Regions from separate parts of the Actinomadura graeca genome, predicted to be linked through region 2. Evidence: riboswitches for the same ligand, from Rfam matches in the RefSeq annotation. Region 2 holds a riboswitch; the other holds the start of a gene.
What was found. Region 2 has a riboswitch for ZMP and ZTP ahead of AGRA3207_RS03205 (serine hydroxymethyltransferase). Riboswitches for the same ligand answer to the same signal wherever they lie in the genome.
Positions count from the first base shown of each region.

Region 1: linked by a shared signal. The riboswitch ahead of AGRA3207_RS15550 (bifunctional methylenetetrahydrofolate dehydrogenase/methenyltetrahydrofolate cyclohydrolase) and the one ahead of AGRA3207_RS03205 (serine hydroxymethyltransferase) in region 2 are both predicted to bind ZMP and ZTP.

Region 1 is NZ_CP059572.1:3,546,821-3,550,215, forward strand. It holds gene AGRA3207_RS15545 (FHA domain-containing protein) at 1-732, shown strand, start outside; gene AGRA3207_RS15550 (bifunctional methylenetetrahydrofolate dehydrogenase/methenyltetrahydrofolate cyclohydrolase) at 855-1,715, opposite strand; ZMP/ZTP riboswitch at 1,760-1,846, opposite strand; gene AGRA3207_RS15555 (GNAT family N-acetyltransferase) at 1,868-2,257, shown strand; gene AGRA3207_RS15560 (hypothetical protein) at 2,236-2,415, opposite strand; gene purH (bifunctional phosphoribosylaminoimidazolecarboxamide formyltransferase/IMP cyclohydrolase) at 2,892-3,395, opposite strand, start outside.
Region 2 is NZ_CP059572.1:649,801-653,195, forward strand. It holds gene AGRA3207_RS03200 (class I SAM-dependent methyltransferase) at 1-511, shown strand, start outside; gene AGRA3207_RS03205 (serine hydroxymethyltransferase) at 512-1,783, opposite strand; ZMP/ZTP riboswitch at 1,839-1,926, opposite strand; gene AGRA3207_RS03210 (RNA polymerase-binding protein RbpA) at 2,048-2,374, opposite strand; gene secG (preprotein translocase subunit SecG) at 2,504-2,746, opposite strand; gene tpiA (triose-phosphate isomerase) at 2,916-3,395, opposite strand, start outside.

The DNA.
Region 1 (3,395 bases), 2.9 Mb from region 2:
GAGGGGCCGTTCATGCGGATCGAGGACAGCGGGCTGGTGGTGCCGCTGCGCCCCGACGTTACGACGGTCGGGAGAGGGAGAGGAGTCGACATCCGCCTCGATGATCCGAGCGTGTCGCGTTTGCACGCCGAGATCGTTCGACGCGGCCCGTATGTGTACGTCGTCGACATGGGCCTGTCCCGTAACGGAACCCGAGTCAACGGCAGGCCGATCGCCCGCCGTGTCCTGGAGGACGGAGACGTCGTGAGCTTCGGCACGGCGCGCTGCCGGATGGGGGGCATCCCCCGGGAGGAGGTGGATCCGGACGTCGAGCTGCGGCGGGCCGTCGCACCCGAGCTCACCCGCCGTGAGGTCGACGTGCTGACCGCGCTCTGCCGCCCCGCCCTCTCGGACGAGGCGTTCGTGGCACCGGCCACCGCCCGTGACATCGCGGGCGAACTGGTCGTCACCGAGGCCGCCGTCAAGCAGCACCTGCTGCGTCTGTACCAGAAATTCCGCATCCCGGAGGGCGCCAACCGCCGCACGCGGCTCGCGAACGAGGTCATCGCCATGGGCCTCGTCCGTCCGCTGCCGCCGGTGCACGTGCCCCAGCAGGGCCGCCCGATGGACGGGCGGACCACCGGGGTCCGGGGAGCCGAACCGCGCAGACCGGGCACCCCGGGGCACGCCCCGGGGCATGTCACCGGTCCCGGCCGTCCGGCGCACAGCGCCGCGGGACGCCGGGCCAGCTGATGTGGGCCTGCGGTCACCCTCTGGGCAGCGCAAGCCGGGGTGACCGCTGAGCGGGAAACACCGTTCCGGGCCGCCGCAGGGTGCAGCGGCGGCCCGGGAGGGCCGCCGCCGCATCCGGCGGATCAGCCGGCGTTCTTGAGCGAGTCCTCCGCCGCCTCCACCACGTTCGCCAGAAGCATCGCGCGGGTCATCGGGCCCACGCCCCCCGGATTCGGGGCCACCCATCCGGCGACGTCACGGACGTCGGCGGCCACGTCCCCGGCGAGCTTGCCGTCCACCCGGGACACGCCCACGTCCAGGACCACGGCGCCCGGCTTGACCATGTCCGCGGTGATCAGCCCGGGCACGCCCGCGGCCGCCACCACGATGTCGGCCTTCCGGGTGTGGGCCGCGAGGTCACGGGTCGCGGTGTGGCAGAGCGTCACGGTCGCGTTCTCGGTGCGGCGGGTCAGCAGCAGCCCGAGCGAGCGCCCCACCGTGATGCCGCGCCCGACCACGGTGACCTCCGCGCCCCGGATCGGGACGTCGAAGCGGCGCAGCAGCTCGATGATGCCCTTCGGCGTGCACGGCAGCGGCCCGGGCTGCATCAGCACGAGCCGCCCGAGGCTCATGGGGTGCAGGCCGTCCGCGTCCTTGGCGGGGTCGATGCGCTCCAGCACCCGCTGCTCGTCCAGCCCCCTGGGAAGCGGCAGCTGGACGATGTACCCGGTGCAGGCCGGGTCGGCGTTCAGCTCCGCGACGGCGCGCTCCACCTCGTCCTGCGTGGCGGTGGCGGGCAGGTCACGGCGGATGCTCTCGATACCGACCTCGGCGCAGTCGCGGTGCTTCATGTTGACGTAGGAGTGGCTGCCGGGGTCGTCGCCGACGAGGACCGTCCCGAGCCCCACGGACACGCCGCGGTCGCGCAGCGCCTGCACGCGACCCTTCAGGTTCGAGCGGATCTCGGCGGCGGTGGTCTTGCCGTCCAGAATCTGTGCCGTCATGCGTTCCTCCGCGCTGATCGCCGGGAACCGGGCCCGGCTCGGGGCCCGTCCACCCAGGCGCGCGGTGTCCGGACTGTACGTTCGCTCCCCGGTGGTGATCCACCTTGACCGCGCCAGTCGCTTAGAACGCCATGGTAACCGCCGAGTGCCCGGTGAAAATAACCGTTAAGCGGCCCTGCCGGGCACCCGCCATCGGCGACGGTGGAGGACATGCGGGCGGACATCGACGCCGCGCTCGCCGTCCGCGAACGGGGCGTCCGCTGCCGAGGGCGCGGATCGACGCCGCCACGGGCGAGGTCGCCGGGGGAGACGAGATCTCACCGTCCCACCGCGGCCTGCTGGGACGCGCGTTCGGCGACCTCGGCGCAATCCGCGTCGCCTGGCACACCCGCGTCCGCAACGAGCGATCCCGGACGGCACTGGAGCGGCTCGGCGCGTCGTACGAGGGCGTCCACCACCGGATTCACGCGGACGGCTCGATCCGCGACACCGCCACCCACGCGATGACCGACGGCGAGGATCAGTCCTCGTCCGGCCGCTGACGCCACGTGATGAGCCGGTCGGTGCCATGCCATCCGACATGGGCCGCGAGCATGGCCAGCAGCGCCGCGGCGGCCAGCCCGATCACCTGCCGGGACTCCAGCAGCAGGGCGTCCGTCCGGGCGATCGAGCCCACAAGGAAGGTCAGCACCAGGTCCATACGGCCTCCAACGGCACAGGCCGCGCAGGTCAAGAGAGGGGTAAGCAGGGGGTACGCGACCAGGGGAAGTCTAATTCACCCCCGCCCAAGACGCCGCCGACCGGCTGAGGCCATCCCACCCCCGTCCCAAGGACGCCGCCGAGCGGCTGTGCCTATTCCAACCCCGGCCCAAGGCGACGCCGAGGAGATTGCGCTCACCACCCACAACCGAAGGCGACGCCCAGCGGCAAGCCCTGCGACCTACATGAGCGAGCGAGCCGCCAGGCGAGCCAAGCGACACCCGAGAACCGACCTCAACCCCAGCAAGCAGGAACCCCAACCCCCAACAACCCGAAGGTTGCGATCGCGTCCGAAGGCAGGTGCGAGCGAAGCGAGAACCTGATCGCGCAGCGAGCCCTCCAGGGCGAGTCGAAGCGATGCAGCGATCGCCCGAGTTTCCGCCGAAGGAGGGCCGCCAGGCCCGACGCCAAGGAAACTCAATGAAAAAAGTGCCGGGTGCCCGTGAAGTAGAGGGTGGTCCCGGTCTTTTCGGCGGCTTCGATGACCTTGTCGTCGTTGACGGAGCCGCCGGGTTCGACGATCGCGCGGACGCCGGCGGCGGTCAGGACCTCCAGGCCGTCGGGGAAGGGGAAGAAGGCGTCGGAGGCACCGACGGCGGACGCGGCGCGTTCGGTTCCGGCGCGGGTGACGGCGAGTTTGGCGGAGTCGACGCGGTTGACCTGGCCCATGCCGACGCCGACGGTGGCGCCGTCGGCGGCGAGGAGGATCGCGTTGGACTTCACGGCGCGGACGGCCCGCCACGCGAACGCCAGGTCGCGGAGGGTGGCCTCGTCGGCGGGGGCGCCGACCTTCAGTTCCCAGCCGGACGGGTCGTCGCCGGGGGCGTCGACGCGGTCGACGGTCTGGAGCAGGACGCCGCCGTCGATCCGCCGGTACTCGGTGGCGTTGGCGGGGGTCCGCGGGCAGCGCAGCAGGCGGAT
Region 2 (3,395 bases):
CGTCCAGGACGACATGACCCTGTTCGACCTGGGGCGCCGCTTCGACCTCGTGGTGACCATGCTCGACTCCACGTCCCACCTGATGACCCTGGACGCGTTCGTCGCGCACCTGCGGCGGGTCGCTGCGCACCTGTCCCCCGGCGGGCTCTACGTCGTGGAGATGTCGCACCCGCGCGACCGGCTCGGCGACGACCCGAGCGTGAGCACCGGCTGGACGGTCGAGCGCGGCGGCGTCCGGGCGACCGTCCGGTGGGGCGAGCCCGCCGACCGGCTCGACCCGGTCACCCAGATCGCCGACGACCACGTCACGGTCGCGATCGACGACGGCAGGGTGATCCACGACGTCGTCCCCTACCGATTCTGGACGGCCACCGAGCTGGACGCGGCGATCCGCCTCGCCGGCGGGCTCGCCGTCGCGGGCCGGTACGGCGACTTCGGGGCCGGGGCGGACGCCGTGCCGCTCACCGACCCCGACGCGTGGCGCATGATCACCGTCCTGCGCCCCGGCTGATCAGGGCGCGGGCGCCCAGCCGGGGATCGGGTAGGCCGCGAGCATCTCGCGGACCTCCCCGGCGACCCGCTCCACGACCGTGTCGTCCTGCTTGGCGGTGGCCAGGACGACCTCGTCGATCCACGCGGCGACGCGCGGCATGTGCTCCTCGGCCAGCCCGCGGGTGGTGATCGCGGCGGTGCCGAGCCTCAGCCCGGACGGGTCGAACGGCTTGCGCGGGTCGAACGGGACGGCGTTGTAGTTCAGCTCGATCCCGGCCCGGTCGAGGGCCTGCGCGGCGGGCTTGCCCGCGACGCCCTTGTTCGTGAGGTCGATGAGGATGAGGTGGTTGTCGGTGCCGCCGGAGACCAGGTCGTAGCCGCGGTCCAGCAGCTCCGCCGCCAGGGCCGCGGCGTTGGCGACGATCTGCCGCGCGTAGCCCGCGAACTCCGGCCGGGCGGCCTCCTTCAGCGCGACCGCGATGGCGGCGGTGGTGTGGTCGTGCGGGCCGCCCTGCAGGCCGGGGAAGACCGCCTTGTCGATCGCCTTGGCGTGCTCCGTCGTCGACAGGATCATCGCGCCGCGCGGGCCGCGCAGCGTCTTGTGCGTCGTGGTGGTGATCACCTCGGCGTGGCCCACCGGGGAGGGGTGGGCGCCGCCCGCGATCAGGCCGGCGATGTGCGCGACGTCGGCGGCCAGCACCGCCCCGGCCTCCCGGGCGATCTCGGCGAAGGCCGGGAAGTCGATCGTGCGCGGGACGGCGGTGCCGCCGCACCAGATGACCTTCGGCCGCTCCTTGAGCGCGAGGTCGCGGACCTGGTCCATGTCGACCCGCCCGGTGTCGGGACGCACGTCGTACCGCACGGGCCGGAACCACTTGCCGGTGACCGACACCGACCAGCCGTGCGTGAGGTGGCCGCCCATCGGCAGCGACAGCCCCATCACCGGGTCGCCCGGCTCCAGGAACGCCAGGTACACCGCGAGGTTGGCGGGCGAGCCGGAGTACGGCTGGACGTTGGCGTGCTCGGCGCCGAACAGGCCCTTGGCGCGCTCGACCGCCAGCAGCTCGATCGGGTCGATGTTCTGCTGGCCCTCGTAGTAGCGCTTGCCCGCGTAGCCCTCGGAGTACTTGTTGGTCAGGACCGTGCCGGTGGCCTCCAGCACGGCGGGCGAGACGTAGTTCTCCGAGGCGATGAGCCTGATCTTCTCGAACTGCCTGCGGGCCTCCGCCTCGACCAGTCCGGCGATCTCGGGGTCCTGGTCCCTCAGGTGGGGAACGGCCGGGTCGTGCATGACTGCCTCCGCGCTGTTCGCGCCGGGCTCGCCTCGGGCGCCCCGGCATTGGGGACCCGTACACCCAGGCGCGCGGTGTGCGGACTCGGTTTCGCTTCCCGGTGGTTGTCTCCACCTTGACTGCGCCAGTCGCGTTCGCCTCATCATAGCGATCCGGGCCCGCCGGACGCCCGCGTCCGCGCCGGGAGGGACACGGCGCACGGCCCCTGACACGACAAGCGCATGGCCCCCGGCGGGGGCCATGCGCGTGGAGTGCGGAGCCGGTCAGCTGCGGCCCGCGGCCTCCAGGGCCTTCTTCACGGCGGCGCGCTTCTGGCGGAGCTTGGCCAGCGCTTCTTCGAGGATGGCCTCGCCGTCCTCGTCGCTGCGGCGCTCCTTCACATACGCCAGGTGCGTCTTGTAAGGCTCGGTCTTCGGCGGCGCCGGCGGGTTCTCCGAGTCCTGGCCCGCGGGGAACCCGCAGCGGGGGCAGTCCCACGTCTCGGGGACCGCGACGTCGGTCGCGAAGCTGGGACGGGTCTCGTGCCGGTTGGCGCAGTAGAAGGTCACCCAGACGCGGGGGGCGGCGTCGCCGCGCTCCGCCTCTCCCATCGGACCGGCCCCGACACGGCTGCCCCGAATCGCGTTGCCACTACCCACGGACTACTCCTCGCTCATTTTGCCCATGCCGCCCGTGACCTCCGAGGGCGGCGCGGCGCTCGTACATATGGAACAGGGGGCTCAGCCGACGCCCTTGTGCTTGAACAGCAGCCCGAGAACGATGATCGAGGCGAACCAGATGACACCGGTGCCGACGGTCAGCCGGTCGAGGTTGCGCTCCACCACCGACGATCCGCCCAGCGACGACGAGATGCCGCCCCCGAACATGTCGGACAGGCCGCCGCCCTTGCCCTTGTGCATCAGGACGAAGGTCACCATCAGCAGACTCGTGACGATGAGCACGATAGAGGTTGCGATGATCACAGTTCTTCAGCGCCTTCTCTGGCCAGACCCGCGCGGGGCGGGGCTTGTCTGTCGTTCAAGGACGGAGGGTCGAGCCGGGCGGGTTTACCCGTCAGCTACGAAGGGTACGTCGAAGTCTCTCCTGGTACGGCAGGAACTCCCATGTCACGCAGAATTGATCAGTTTGTGATCAGACGGGAAGATCACGGTACCGGCAGATCTTGACGAACTCACCCGGGTCGAGGCTGGCACCACCGACCAAGGCGCCGTCCACATCGGACTGCGCCATGATCCCGGCGATGTTGTTCCCCTTGACCGAGCCGCCGTACAGGATACGCGCCTGGTCGGCCACTCCGCCGTCGTAGAGCTCGGCGATTCGCGTCCGGATGGCGCCACAGACCTCCTGGGCGTCCTTCGGCGTGGCGACCTCGCCCGTCCCGATCGCCCAGACCGGCTCGTAGGCGATCACGGTGCGGCGGACCTGCTCGGCGGTGAGCTTGTCCAGCCCGCCGTCGACCTGGCCGAGCACGTGCGGGACCTGCCCGCCGGCCTTGCGGACGTCGAGCCCCTCCCCCACGCACAGGATCGGGGTGATGTCGGCGGCGAGCGCGGCGCGGGCCTTGGCGTTGACGAGCGCGTCGTCCTCGGCGTGGTACTGGCGGCGCTCGGA